4 regions of the Brevibacillus sp. FW306-2-1A-C05A genome follow, and region 4 is predicted to be linked to each of the others. Evidence: riboswitches for the same ligand, from Rfam matches in the RefSeq annotation. Region 4 holds a riboswitch; each other region holds the start of a gene.
The links. Region 4 has a riboswitch for S-adenosylmethionine ahead of metK (methionine adenosyltransferase). Riboswitches for the same ligand answer to the same signal wherever they lie in the genome.
Positions count from the first base shown of each region.

Region 1: linked by a shared signal. The riboswitch ahead of AC3WJN_RS01870 (homoserine dehydrogenase) and the one ahead of metK (methionine adenosyltransferase) in region 4 are both predicted to bind S-adenosylmethionine.
Region 2: linked by a shared signal. The riboswitch ahead of AC3WJN_RS07215 (pyridoxal phosphate-dependent aminotransferase) and the one ahead of metK (methionine adenosyltransferase) in region 4 are both predicted to bind S-adenosylmethionine.
Region 3: linked by a shared signal. The riboswitch ahead of AC3WJN_RS05070 (BMP family lipoprotein) and the one ahead of metK (methionine adenosyltransferase) in region 4 are both predicted to bind S-adenosylmethionine.

Region 1 covers NZ_JBYSWV010000001.1:353,133-356,550, reverse strand. The annotation lists gene AC3WJN_RS01880 (cyclase family protein) at 1-289, shown strand, start outside; gene AC3WJN_RS01875 (DinB family protein) at 506-1,021, shown strand; cobalamin riboswitch at 1,126-1,325, shown strand; SAM riboswitch class I at 1,791-1,898, shown strand; SAM riboswitch class I at 2,042-2,151, shown strand; gene AC3WJN_RS01870 (homoserine dehydrogenase) at 2,235-3,418, shown strand, end outside.
Region 2 covers NZ_JBYSWV010000006.1:114,393-117,810, reverse strand. The annotation lists gene AC3WJN_RS07220 (hypothetical protein) at 1-159, opposite strand, end outside; gene AC3WJN_RS07215 (pyridoxal phosphate-dependent aminotransferase) at 503-1,684, opposite strand; SAM riboswitch class I at 1,773-1,887, opposite strand; gene AC3WJN_RS07210 (MFS transporter) at 1,984-3,279, opposite strand; gene moaC (cyclic pyranopterin monophosphate synthase MoaC) at 3,283-3,418, opposite strand, start outside.
Region 3 covers NZ_JBYSWV010000004.1:3,434-6,851, forward strand. The annotation lists gene AC3WJN_RS05065 (methyl-accepting chemotaxis protein) at 1-1,386, shown strand, start outside; SAM riboswitch class I at 1,486-1,607, shown strand; gene AC3WJN_RS05070 (BMP family lipoprotein) at 1,802-2,830, shown strand; gene AC3WJN_RS05075 (ABC transporter ATP-binding protein) at 2,952-3,418, shown strand, end outside.
Region 4 covers NZ_JBYSWV010000062.1:10,951-14,368, reverse strand. The annotation lists gene AC3WJN_RS23500 (polysaccharide deacetylase family protein) at 1-299, opposite strand, end outside; gene metK (methionine adenosyltransferase) at 445-1,656, opposite strand; SAM riboswitch class I at 1,789-1,889, opposite strand; gene AC3WJN_RS23490 (S8 family peptidase) at 2,094-3,418, opposite strand, start outside.

The DNA of each region.
Region 1 (3,418 bases), on a different contig from region 4:
GGAGGATGCTTTTTCGTTCGAGTTCGTCTATTTGGCACAAGACGGCGCAGCGTATTTGGCGGAAAAAGGCGTGCGCGGTGTCGGCACGGATGCATTGGGGATTGAGCGCAGCCAGGAAGGACACCCAACCCACAAAACGTTGTTTGGCGCAGGCGTGATCGTGATTGAGGGCTTGCGGCTTCGCGAGGTGCCCGCAGGAAAATACTTCATGGTTGCTGCCCCGTTAAAGCTGGTCGGCACAGACGCTGCTCCGGCAAGGGTGCTGTTGTTTGAGGGCTGGCAGGGATGAAGGTAAATAAAGCGTTCGCAGGGGGGAGCTGCGGGTTCGGGTACGGGTTCGGGCACGGATACGTATGCCCAACTGCTTTGCGCGACAGAGGGTCTGGCTTGCTATCCCTTTAAAACGGCCGTGATGTTACCACAGAGCATCTGAAAACCGGATGCTCTAAGAAAAGGCCAGACAGCAAAGGAATGACCGTTCCCAAAATCAAAGGAGGCGAAAAGCATGCCAAGTCGACCAAATCGCGAGGAATACGGGGAGTATTTTGCCTACTATGTCGAGCAAGTGCCAGAAGGCGAGTTGACAGCCGTACTGGCGAAGCAACTGGCGCAGACCGTCGAGATGTATGCCGGGCTTACCGAGGCGCAAGCGGAGTATCGCTACGCGCCGGGCAAATGGACCGTAAAAGAAGTGTTGGGGCATCTGATCGATACGGAGCGGATTATGAGCTACCGCTTGCTGCGAATTGCCCGGGGAGATCAGACACCGCTCGTCGGATTTGACGAAAATGCGTATGTTGCGCAAGCTTTTTTTCAGAAACGCGACCTGGCCGATTTGCTCGAAGAATATCAGGCTGTTCGGCAGTCGACGCGCGCTCTGTTGCGGGGAGTGGCAGAGGAGGCGTGGACGCGAACAGGGACGGCCAACGGCAACAAACTGTCCGCACGCACTTTGGCCTATGTCATTGCCGGGCATGAGGCCCATCACTGTCGCATATTGCGGGAAAGGTATTCACTGTAGACGGTATGCAAAAGCGAACCGCGTTGATTTGATTCGTCCCTTTCGCTTGTTTATTCTACCATTTTCAGGAAAAGTAGAATAGAATGGTAGTAACGATTTGCAAAATTGCATACGGGGGAACAGGTTCCTTGCGGCGATTCGCTGCTAAGGATAATAGGGAAGCTCGGTGCAAATCCGACACGGTCCCGCCACTGTAAGAGGGGAGTTTCGCGCACACAGGCCACTTGTCCAGCCGCTGGACAGGGAAGGCAGCGCCAGACGATGATCCCGAAGTCAGGAGACCTGCCTGTTTCAACAACACTGATGGACCTACGGGAGATAGGGAGGTGTTAGAGGACTCGCCATACTGGCAAACGGACAAGGATGTCTATTGCTTGCCTGCGCATTTTCTAACGATCGGATCTTTTTTCGATCAGTAGAAAATGCGTTTTTTGTTTTGGGGAGAGGAAATCGGCGCTGATTGACCGTGAGCAACTCAAAGGAGGGAGCAGCATGGTTCAGCTTTTCATCTGTCAATGGTGCGGTTATGTCGAAGAACGAGAGCTGTCGGGGGAAAGCGAGGAAGGGCTGGTCCGTTGCGTTTGCTGCAGTACGGAGGAAGTCGAAAGCGTTTTTGCCAGGTGAAGGCGACCGTACATTCGGAACGGTTGTCCCGTTTTTGGCCGTATCTGAACCGTTTCTGACCGCATCTAGCCTGGTTAAAAACGAAAAAGAATTTTGTTGACGAATGCTTTGGAATTTCTTAGAATAGGCTCAACAGCAAACAAAGTTCTTATCCAGAGAGGTGGAGGGTCTGGCCCGATGAAGCCCGGCAACCGTTGCGTAGTGCGACAAGGTGCCAATTCCTGCGGGGCGTTTTCGTTCCGAAAGATAAGAAGCGGGTACATCGTAGCAGTTATGACGAACCTTCTTCTTAGCGAAGAAGGTTTTTTGATGTTTCCGCTCAACAAAGGCTTTCTTTTCCAATAATCTTTTCGCTTGGCCGCTTTCTCGACGAGAAAGAGCAAAAATTCATAGTTTTCTTTATCCAGAGAGGCGGAGGGACTGGCCCGATGAAGCCCGGCAACCGTCACACAGCTTGTGACAAGGTGCCAATTCCTGCAGGGCGGAAGCGTCCTGGGAGATAAGGAGAAGGATTTCGTTGATGCCAAAACCTTCTTCTTAGCGGGAAGGTTTTTTCTTTTTACGAAAATATTGCTATGAGGTGGTAGAAATGAGCGCAGGTGTAGTCAAGGTAGGGCTGCTTGGATTGGGAACAGTAGGGGGCGGCGTCATCAAGACGATTCGTTCGCAGCAGGAGAAGCTGGCTGCGAGATTGGGCAAGCGAATCGAAATTGTCAAAGCATTGGTCCGCGATTCGGAAAAAGAACGGGCCGTTCAGGTAGATCCCGCGCTTTTGACCACGGATTTTGAGGACGTGTTGAAAAGCGATGTGGACATTGTCGTCGAGGTGATGGGGGGCGTCGAGCCGACGTATGACTACGTCCGTGCCTTGATCGAAAAAGGCTGCCACGTGGTGACGGCGAACAAGGAGCTGCTTGCCAAACGCGGCACAGAGTTGGTCGATCTGGCAAACCGGCATCAGGTCCATCTGGCCTATGAGGCGAGCGTGGCAGGCGGCATCCCGATTTTGAGCGTGCTGCGACAGTTTTTGCGCACGAACGATATTCAAGGAGTGCGCGGCATTCTCAACGGTACGACGAACTTCATCCTGACGAAAATGGAAGCGGAGCAGCTCCCCTATCAGGAAGTGTTGAAGCAAGCGCAGGAGCTGGGGTATGCGGAAGCCGATCCGCGCTCTGACGTGGAAGGATTCGACGCGATGTACAAACTGTACATTCTCGCGCAGCTTGTGTACGGAGAATCGCTGCCGCTTGCAAATGTCGTGCGCAAAGGGATTGCCGATTTGTCTCCTGGTCACATCCGTATCGCAAACGAGCTGGGCTACCGGATCAAGCTGATTGCCCAGGCGCACAAAACAGAGCAAGGAATCCGGCTCTCGGTTCAGCCGACCATGCTGCCTGTCGCTCATCCGCTGGCGCAAATTCAGGATGCTTTCAACGCTGTTCAGCTTTCCGGAAACATCGTAGGCGATCTGCTGTTTACGGGCAGAGGCGCAGGCGAGCTGCCGACGGCAAGCGCCGTTGTCGAGGATTTGGCTTATTTGTTGACGCAGCCGTTTACCCCGCATCCGGCCTGGAAGGAAAAAACGGCCGAAGCGCAGCCGGGTCAATGGCAGGACGAGCGCGTGCTGTGTTATCTCGAAGGCTCGTGTCTCGCTGCGACGCCTGATCGCGTCCTGCATTTCTTGCGCGAGGCGGGCGTGACGGTGACGAAGCTGAAAGTCCAATTCGATCTGGGCGGAGTATTGCGCGCGGGGTTGATCGTAACAGGGAT
Region 2 (3,418 bases), on a different contig from region 4:
AAAATGCGCACCTGACATTTCCAAACGAGTGAGAACCACATTGGTGAAAACCTCTCCTGTGCGCAGTCGAACTTGAGCTGCTTCAATGGCTCCACCGATCTTCCGCTCGTTGGCGATCACCGTGTACATGTCAGTGTAACCGTTAATCTGATAGCGCATAGTACCCTCCCGCTCCTGATGAGATCAATTATCATTAACATCGTATAATGAAAATCATTATCTGTCAACGATGAGAATGATTTTTATTACTACTGCACGTCTTATGGTGCGGGAGGGGGGTTCGACTGGTAATGGATTGACAAGCAGGTGATAAAGCGTGGGCAGTGGACGGCGCGGGCAAGGGGGCAACGCAGACAAGCGCAGGTCAACATGGGGAAACATGGATGATCCTGAGATACGCGAGCAACCGACCAACGCACCCCCGGCAGTCTCACGCAACGCAGCCCCCAAAAACAAAACCACACTCCCCACCCCCAGGAAGTGTGGTCACCCGCTCTCCTACTTACTTCGTTTTCGCAAAAAGCCCCAACTGTTCGATCCGCTGAACCGCTTCGGCCAGGCGTTGTTCGTCCGACAGCAGGGCGGCGCGAACGTAGCCTTCGCCGCTTGGGCCGAAGCCGACGCCTGGTGCGACGACTACATGTGCTTTTTCCAGCAGCAAATCCGAGAACTCCACCGAAGTAAAGCCAGCCGGGACGGGGAGCCAGGCGAAAAACGAGCCTTGCGATGGCGGGGCCTGCCAGCCGATGCGGTGCAGATTGGAGAACAGCGCATTGCGGCGGCCTTCGTAGACGGCTACCAGATCGCGGACGCACTGCTGCGAGTCTGTCATCGCTTTGGCTGCGGCCATTTGGACCGCTCCAAACAGGCTGACGAAGTAATGGTCCTGAATCAGATTGATGAGCCTTACCAGCTCGCGATTGCCGACCATCGCGCCTACGCGCCAGCCGGCCATATTGTACGTTTTGGACAACGTGTAAAACTCCACGCCCACCTCTTTTGCCCCCGGCACCTGCATGAAGCTGACAGGCTTTTTGCCGTCGTAGCTGATCGCGCCGTACGCGAAGTCGTGGCAGACGACGATCTCGTGCTTGCGCGCAAACTGGACGGTTTCCTCGTAAAATTCAAACGGGGCGTTCACCGCTGTCGGGTTATTCGGATAGTTCAAAAACATCAGCTTGGCGCGGTCCAAATCGGCTTGCGGGATTTTGCTGTAGTCAGGCAAAAACTGATTTTCGGCCGTCAGCGGCATCATCGACATCCGGCCGTTTACGACCGCTACGCCGGACCAGTAATCCGGGTAGCCAGGGTCCGGTACGAGTGCCACATCGCCTGCGTTCATCAGCACCTGGCAAATTTCCACGAGGCCGGTTTTGCTTCCGAACAGGATCGCCACCTCTTCCTCCGGGTCGAGGTCCACGTCAAATTGTTGCTTGTACCAGTGCGCGACTGCCTGCTTCAGCTCCAGTCGGCCGGAAAATGGCGGGTATTTGTGATGCAGCGGATTTTCTGCCTGTGCCTTCAGCTCTTCCACAATGTGCGGCGGCGTAGGCAGGTCCGGGTTTCCTTGGCCCAGATTAATGACGTCATGCCCACAAGCGATGACTTTGTTTACTTTTGCCACCAATGTCGCAAAAAACTGGGTCGGGAGCCGATCAATCATGTCGGAAGGTTGGATGCGCATCTGTCTTCAGTTCCTTTCTTTTTAGGCCAATGTACAGCAAAAACCCCCTCTTTCCGTACAGAAAAAGGGGGAGATCAGCTTGGTCACGTCCTTATCTGTCAGGAATTATCCTGCTGGAATTGGCACAGCATCTGCAACGCGCAAGCGCGCAGATCCGCTGCCGGGCTTCATAGGGCCAGTCCCTCCGCCTCTCTTCATAAGTAAATCACACGGAATATACTGTTTTTAATCTTCTTCATACTACATTGCGGGCTCCGAACGTGTCAAGACGCTTCGCGAGGCCCGCGAATTTTTCCTGGCTACATCTTTTCTACGGTCGCGGCTGGCACTTTTCGGGTGCGACCTTGAAACGAGCTGTGCAGGGCGAAAAACGCGACAGACATTAGCGCCAGCCCCGCCATGATGTACAAAAGTCCTTGTGCCTGAAAATGCTGGAAAATGACCGCTCCGAGCAATGGGCCGAGCATGCGTCCCGCAGAGCCTGTGCCGGAGATCAGCCCTTGGATGAAGCCTTCTCGCCCCTGTGGCGTAAACTCTGCTGCCACGGCAGGCACGGCCGGCCAGACGAGCATTTCTCCAAGCGTCATGATGAACATCCCGGCGACAAAGCCGGCGTAGGAGGTCGTCTGCGACAAAATCAGCATCGACAGCACGAACACGTAGGAGCCGAGCAGCATCTGCGCTCGCAGCGTGCGGGCGAAGCGGCCAATGACCCAGGCGATCAGCGGCTGGCCGAACAAAATCAGGCCGCCGTTGATCGTCCAGAGCAAGCTGTACTGACGCAAGGAAATGCCCAACGATTGCATGTAGGTCGACAACACCGTCGTCCACTGGACGTAGACAATCCAACTGATTAACAGCCCGCTGCACAAGAGCAGTAGGGCGCCCCACGCCACTTTTTTCGTCGGCAGTTGCTGTAGCGGCGAAAGCGCCTCAACTGGCTTCGGCTTGGCAGCGCTTTGGACAGCAGCGGCGGGAGTGCCTGCGGTATTGGCTTGCTCCGCCCGATAGCCCCGCTCTGCAACTGCCTTGAGCTGCCGAGGCAAAATGAGCACGAACATGACGAGCACGATGACTTGCGAGATCGCGTTGCCAAAAAACGTCCAGGCAAACGAAATGCTCGCCAGCAAGCCGCCGAGGGCAGAGCCAGCCGCCACCCCGGCGTTGAGCGCGACGTAGATCATGTTGATCCCTTTGCGCCCGCCTTCCGGCCACAGCACGACAGCGAGTGCATTCATCACCGGAGAGAGCGTGCCGTAAAACAGCCCGTTCAGCAACAACAAGATCGTGTACAGCGTAAAGTCATGCGTGACGCCAAGCCCGACGGAAATCAGAATGACGCCGATTGAGGCAAAAACGATCGTGCGCATTTTCCCCCAACGGTCGAACAGCATGCCACCTGCGATGCTGCCGATCAAAAAAGCCCCCTGGTTCAATAACAGCAAAAAGCCCGCTACGGTCAGCGGCTTCCCTAAATAATCGTGGATATAGATGGTGACAAGCGGCCAAATACAAGCCATTCCGGTAGAAAAAATGATCGCAGCAATCGCCAGAAGACGAATGCTGCTCGGATAGGATTGCCATTTCTGTTTCATGGTTTAGTTCTCTCCCCGACGAAAATCGCCGCTTTTCCCGCCTGTTTTGCTCACCAAGCAAGTCGGACCGATTACCATGCCTTTGTCCATCGCCTTGCACATATCGTACACCGTAAGAGCTGCGACACTGACAGCCGTC
Region 3 (3,418 bases), on a different contig from region 4:
GCCTATCAAGTCGACGCTAATTTCTGGAAAGTGACTTCCCTCGGATTGCTGGTCACCCTTATTGTTTCGCCTTTTTACTTCATCAAAAGAGACAGCCATGTCATTCGTTATCTGGTAGCGATCGGACTTATGTTTTACGCGATTTCGTTCGATCATTTCACGACGTATCCAGAAGTTACGTTTCTCGCTTTTGTGGTCATGGGTTTTCTCGCGGCTTACCTGGATTGGAAGCTCGTAGTGACAGCCGGAATTGCGCAAATCATCGTGACGCTGGTCGGATTTTACACAGGATCGTACGAGATTTTCAGCGGCGATTTCACCGAGCTGAATCTGGTGCTACGCATCATGGCGATTCTGATGATGATGGGAGCGGTGACGTACCTCTGTCTGGCGGGACAAGCGTCCTTGCAGAAGGCAAACATCGCCCGCCAGGAAGCGGAAGAAAAAGAGCGTCGCCTGGGAGAGATGCTCGTCCATATCCAACAGATGACCGAGCAGATCGACCGTACGACAGAGCACGTACACGAGCATGCCGAAGGAACGAAACGCAATACGGATGAAATGATGATCGCCTTCAAGGAAGTGGCGACGGGCATGGAGTCGCAGGCGAACTCGACAGTGAAGATCGAGGAAGAGGTGCAGTCGATCGACCAGGAGATCGTGGCGGTCACCACGCAGACGAACGCGATGAAAAGCGAGTCCGACCAGAACAACCGCCGCCTGAAAGAAAGCGTCGACATGATGAAAGAGCTGTCGCAGCAAATGGAACAGATCGTTTCTGCCGTCAACGTGGCAGCGTCGACGATTCACCAGCTCAACCGCCAGGCCAATCGGGTCGAGGAAATCGTAGGAGCCATCAACCAGATTGCGACGCAAACGAACCTGCTTGCGCTCAACGCCGCCATCGAGTCGGCGCGTGCAGGCGAGCACGGCCGCGGCTTCGCCGTGGTGGCAGACGAGGTGCGCAAGCTGGCGGAGCAGAGCGCAACCGCTACACAGGAAATTACCGAGATTCTCAAATCGCTCCATCAGGAAAGCGAGAACGCTGTACAGCAGATCAGCAACGGGGAAGCTTCGGTGGCAAAAGGCCAGGAGCTGGCTGTGAAAACAGTGGCGTCGATCGAGGCGGTGCGCTCCGGCATGATGGCCTTCCTGCAGGCAGCGGAGCAGGTCGGCTCCAGCATGAACCGGGTAAAAATGCGCTCGGGCGAAGTGGCGATGGAAATGTCGACCATTACCGCTGTCACCGAGCAGTCGGTCGCCAATCTGGAGGAGCTTTTCGCCACAGCGGAAAACCAGCATCAAAAGGTGCGGGAAATTACCGAAGAGCTGGGGGAACTGAACAATCTGTCGCATCGGCTGCAGGAAACGTTTCACAGACAATAGGCGCCAAAGTGTAAAATTGGCGAGAACAGTCTGAAAAAACAATTGCTTTTTCAGTTTGTTCTGCTAGAATGAATGCATTGTAACTTGATAGTTTTTATCTCCTTATCGAGAGCGGCGGAGGGACTGGCCCGATGAAGCCCGGCAACCACTGGACATGCGTGACATGGACAGAAAGGTGCCAATTCCTGCAAAACCTGTACCGGGGTTTTGACAGATGAGGAAGAGGACGGCTTCGGACGCAAACTCTTCCTTCGGGAAGAGTTTTTTTGTTGTCAGGAGGGGTAATACACGAACGATAAAATATTTTTATTGCAAAATATTCGTGTTTAGTATTGATTTTTTCGGAAAAAAGCCGTACATTACGTAGTAGGATACAGAAAAAACGTAGAACGTTCGGATGGGAGCGGAAGACACCATGAAGAAGTTGTTGTTAGCATTCACCACTTTTGCTGTTTTGGCTGCGGGCTGTTCGGCTGGCGGAAATGCGCCTGCTGACAAGCCAAAAGAAGAAGCGGCAGGGCAAGAAGGCGCGGCGAAGAAGCGCATTGCGCTGATTTTGCCGGAAAAAATCGGGGTAAACCCGTTCTTCCAGCAAATGGACGAAGGCGCGAAAAAAGCAGGACAGGAATTTGGCGCAGAAGTAAAAAGCATCGAGTCTACTGACCACGGCGCCATCGAAGAAAATTTGCGCGTTGCGGTAGCGGAAAACTACGATCTGATTATCACTTCTTCTTTTGAAGCGGAAGACGCGCTGAAAAAAGTGGCAGCCGAAAATCCTGACCGCAACTTCGCGATTATTGATACCGTAGTAGATTTGCCAAACGTGCGCAGCGTTACCTTCCGCGAGCAGGAAGCGGCTTACCTGATGGGCGCTGCGGCAGGTCTTGCCACGAAGACAAACAAGGTCGGCATGGTTGTCGCCATGGATATTCCGCTGTTGAAAAAATGGACAGGCGGCTTCCAGGAAGGCTTGAAAGCAACCAATCCAAACGCGGAGTTCCTGGTGAACTACGTAGGAAGCTTCTCTGACCCGGCAAAAGCGAAGGAGCTGGCGCTGCTGCAAGCATCCAAAGGCGCCGACTTCATCAACGGAGCGGCAGCAGTAGGCGACCTCGGCGTGTTCGAGGCCGCGAAGGAAAAAGGCTTCTATACATCGGGACAGGACGTTGACCGCACCACGATCGACCCTGAGCACATCGTGTTGTCCCAGCTCAAAGGGACAGATGCCGCTGCGTATGAAACCGTGAAGTCGTTCGTAGAAGGCTCGTTCAAGCCGGGTGTCGTCACTTACGGCTTGAAAGAAAAAGGCGTAGGCGTAACGTATGTGACGCACGAGAGCCAGACGCCTCTGAACGCTTTTATTGGCCAGGAAGTCGTGGACAAAGTAAAAGCGATCAGCGAGGAGATCATCGCTGGTACCCGCAAAGTGCCAGACTCGTTTTAACAGCTAGCGCACAGTGCATGATTGTGACCGACTACAACTGTGTAGTCGGTCTTCCTTATATGCAAGGCAAGGAGCAGAGGCAAGGAAGAGAAAGGCTAGGCGCAAAGAAGGAGGAGCAAGGATGACCGATCGTTTGGAAATGCGGGCCATGACCAAGAAATACGGAGATTTTATTGCAAACGACAAGGTCTCGTTTTCGCTTGCTGCGGGAGAAGTCCACGCCATCGTCGGGGAAAACGGCGCGGGCAAGACGACGCTGATGAGGATGCTGTACGGCATGGAGCAGCCTACGTCCGGCGAGATCGTGCTAGGCGGCAAGCCTGTCGCTTTTCGCGGGCCGCAGGACGCCATTCGCAGCGGGATCGGGATGGTGCACCAGCACTTCATGCTGTTTGGCGAGTTTAGCGTGGCGGAAAATATCGTGATCGGCTACGAGCCGCAGCAGGCCGGATTTTTCCGCCGGAAGGACGCCGTGGAAAAGGTCCGCGCACTAAGCGAGCAGTACCGGATTCCGATAGATGCGCAGGCTAGAGTGTCCAACTGCTCCATCGGCGAGCAGCAGCGTGTGGAAATTCTCAAGGTGCTGTA
Region 4 (3,418 bases):
AATTGCTCAGGCGAAATGACGTAGCGCTGGCCTGATGCATCCGTGACATGGTGATACGTCAGGACGACTACCTGATTGTTATACCACTTTTTCGGCTTTACCGTTGCTTTTTCGTTCTGCGTGACGTTTGGCTCAGCAATTTCTGCCTCGCTTATGCTTATAGACGTATCTACTTGGGGAAAAGGTTGCACTTTTTGCGCATTCTTTTTTGATTGGTAAAATTCACCAATCCCCATTGCAGACATAACCAGTAATAAAGAAATAACAAATACGGTCAGGAAGAGCCTTTTGTTCGGCAAAGAAACCCCTCCTCTACTTCCTCACTAGGAGATTCGACACAGTCCTACATTTTCCCTTCGCTTAAAGCCCACCAATAACTGGAAAATTTTTCCCCGTAATAAAAAAAGAGCCCAGTAGCTTTACCAGGCTCTTTCTTTGTCGTTCTTATTTTGCCAGTTGCGCAGCTTCTTGCTTCAGAACTTCTGCTTTGTCTGTTTGCTCCCAAGGAACATTCAGGTCATTGCGTCCAAAGTGGCCATAAGCCGCTGTTTGTTTGTAGATAGGGCGACGCAGGTCGAGCTGCTTGATGATGCCAGCCGGACGCAGGTCGAAGTGTTTGCGCACCAGTTTCACCAGATCTTCTTCGGAAACGGTTCCTGTACCAAAAGTATCAACAGCGATGGATACAGGCTGCGCTACACCGATTGCGTAAGCCACTTGCACTTCGCATTTGTCAGCCAGGCCAGCAGCCACAATGTTTTTCGCTACGTAACGAGCAGCGTAAGCGCCGGAGCGGTCTACTTTTGTCGGATCTTTACCGGAGAACGCGCCGCCGCCGTGACGAGCGTAGCCACCGTAAGTGTCTACGATGATTTTGCGGCCAGTCAGACCAGCGTCCCCTTGAGGTCCGCCGATTACGAAGCGGCCAGTCGGGTTGATGAAGTATTTGGTGTCAGCGTCCAGCAGCTCAGCCGGAACAACTGGTTTGATAACTTGTTCGATGAGGTCTTGCTTGATTTGCTCCAAGGTAGTCTCAGGAGCGTGTTGAGTCGAAATCACGATGGTGTCGATGCGAACTGGCTTGTCTCCATCGTACTCAACCGTTACTTGCGTTTTGCCGTCAGGACGCAGGTAGGCGAGTGTGCCGTTTTTGCGAACTTCAGTCAAGCGGCGAGCCAGCTTGTGAGACATGCTGATCGGCAGCGGCATCAGCTCAGGTGTTTCGTTGCAAGCAAAGCCGAACATCAGACCTTGGTCACCTGCACCGATCGCTTCGATCTCAGCGTCGGTCATTTTGCCTTCGCGCGCTTCCAAAGCCTGGTCTACGCCGAGAGCGATGTCAGCGGATTGCTCGCCGATCGCAGTGATTACGCCGCAAGTGTCAGCGTCAAAGCCGAACTTCGCACGATCATAACCGATCTCACGGATCGTTTCGCGCACCAGCTTTTGGATGTCCACGTACGTGTTGGTGGTGATTTCACCGGCTACGAGAACCAGCCCGGTAGTTACGGAAGTTTCGCAAGCTACGCGAGCGTTTGGATCCTTGGCCAAAATGGCGTCCAGGATGGAGTCGGAAATTTGGTCACAAATTTTATCCGGATGTCCTTCGGTTACAGACTCAGATGTGAACAGACGACGACCTTTTTGCAAAGCCATGAGAAAATACCTCCTTTGACCTCATACAAATAGTTTGGTAGCCGAGTCAGGATTTTATCGACGTAAACGCAAATAAAAAACCTTTTCCATCTTTTGGAGGAAAAGGTTTGAGCGCTTTTAGCTTCCTTCATCCTCTTATCGGCCAGAACAGATTTCCGTCCTGCTGGTTAGCACCGCTCCAGACGGTTGCCGGGCTTCATAGGGCCAGTCCCTCCGCCTGCTCTGGATAAGAGTATCCATTACGGATTATAGAATAATTGTTTTTTGAGGTGGTGTCAATAGACTTTTGCCAGAGCACCTCTTTGGCCGAAATCGCCCTGTACAAAACGCTGTTGGAATCGCCTGCGGGAAGCGTCTGAGGTGATCGAAGCCGCGTTTTCACAAGGACGATATAGCCATGCCATGCGTCTGTCGAACGCAAAGCGGAAAATTTTTTCTTACACTTGATACGATTTGGCGATTAATACAACAACCTCGGCCCGCGTAGCGCTGCCCTGTGGCTTGAAGAGCGAACCGTATCCGTTTAGCCAGTTTCTTGCCGTCAAAGCGCCGATCGCCGGTGCTGCCCAATGGCCGGCCGGAACATCGCGATAGCTCGGTGCGCTGCTGCTGTTCAGAGCCACGCCCTTCGCCCTGGCGATCATCGCGGCCATTTCCGCCCGCGAAACAGCTTGGTCAGGCTTGATCTGACTGTTTGGATACCCCTTCAAGACTCCGAGCTGATAAGCCACTCCAAGGGTGTTGTACGCCCAGTGCTTTTTTGGCAAATCAGAAAACACTTCCCGTCCGGAATACGCGCTGGCTACCTTCGAGCCGGTCGCGCGCATCGCCTGCAGCAGCATTGTGGCAAACTGCGCACGAGTTACTGCCTCGTTAGGCTTGAACGTCGCATCGCCGAAGCCTTGGACAATTCTTTTGGAGCTCAGCCTGGCGATCTCTGTGCGCGCCCAATGGTCGGAAATATCCCGATACCCCGAAACGAGGGGCTGCTGCGTGACTGTCAATTTGTACGCATCGTACTTGAACGGAATGCCGCTGTTCAGGCGCACGTAATACTTGCCTTTTGGCAACCGCAGGCTGAAAATCTCGCTGCCCCGATCGGACAGCTCAGCCACTTCGTTTGTCGAAGCTAGCGCGTAGTTCATGTTTTTCTCGCTGTAAAGAGCGATGCGAAAACCGCTGGATACCGGAATAAACGGGGCTCGAATCGTGACGTACGAGTCTGTATTGAGCGTAAATTGAAACCAGTCTGCATCCGAAGCCGTCGGAATCGTTCCGGTCATGACCCCTCCAGCGGCTAGCGGCGACGCCCTGCTGTACGTATCATTCGGCTCGTTCAAATCTTTTTTCAGCGGGGTGAACCCGAGATCCAGGCGATATTCGCCGTTCACCGCATTTTGCTGATACTCGCTGACCCGAATGTAGTATTTTCCCGGGGAGACTTCCTTGCTCGCACGCTCGGACGGATTATCGCGGTCGACGTTGTCGTAGAGCGGGTCCCAAACCGTATTTTTTCCGGTTTCCTGCTTTCCTATGGCAAGCACCAGGTCCACCCGCTTGTTGTCGGGAGTCACCGTCACATCCATATGCCCGTATTCGCGGACGTAGTAGGAGAACCAGTCCTGGTCGCCCTCCTGGTGGAAGTTGCCTGTGACGCTGATCTGGTTGCCTACCAGCGGCCTTGCCGTCGCCATCGTATCGTTTGGCTCATTGCGGTCCGGGTTGATCGTGAACTTGCTCGTCAGCACGTAGGCAAACGAGT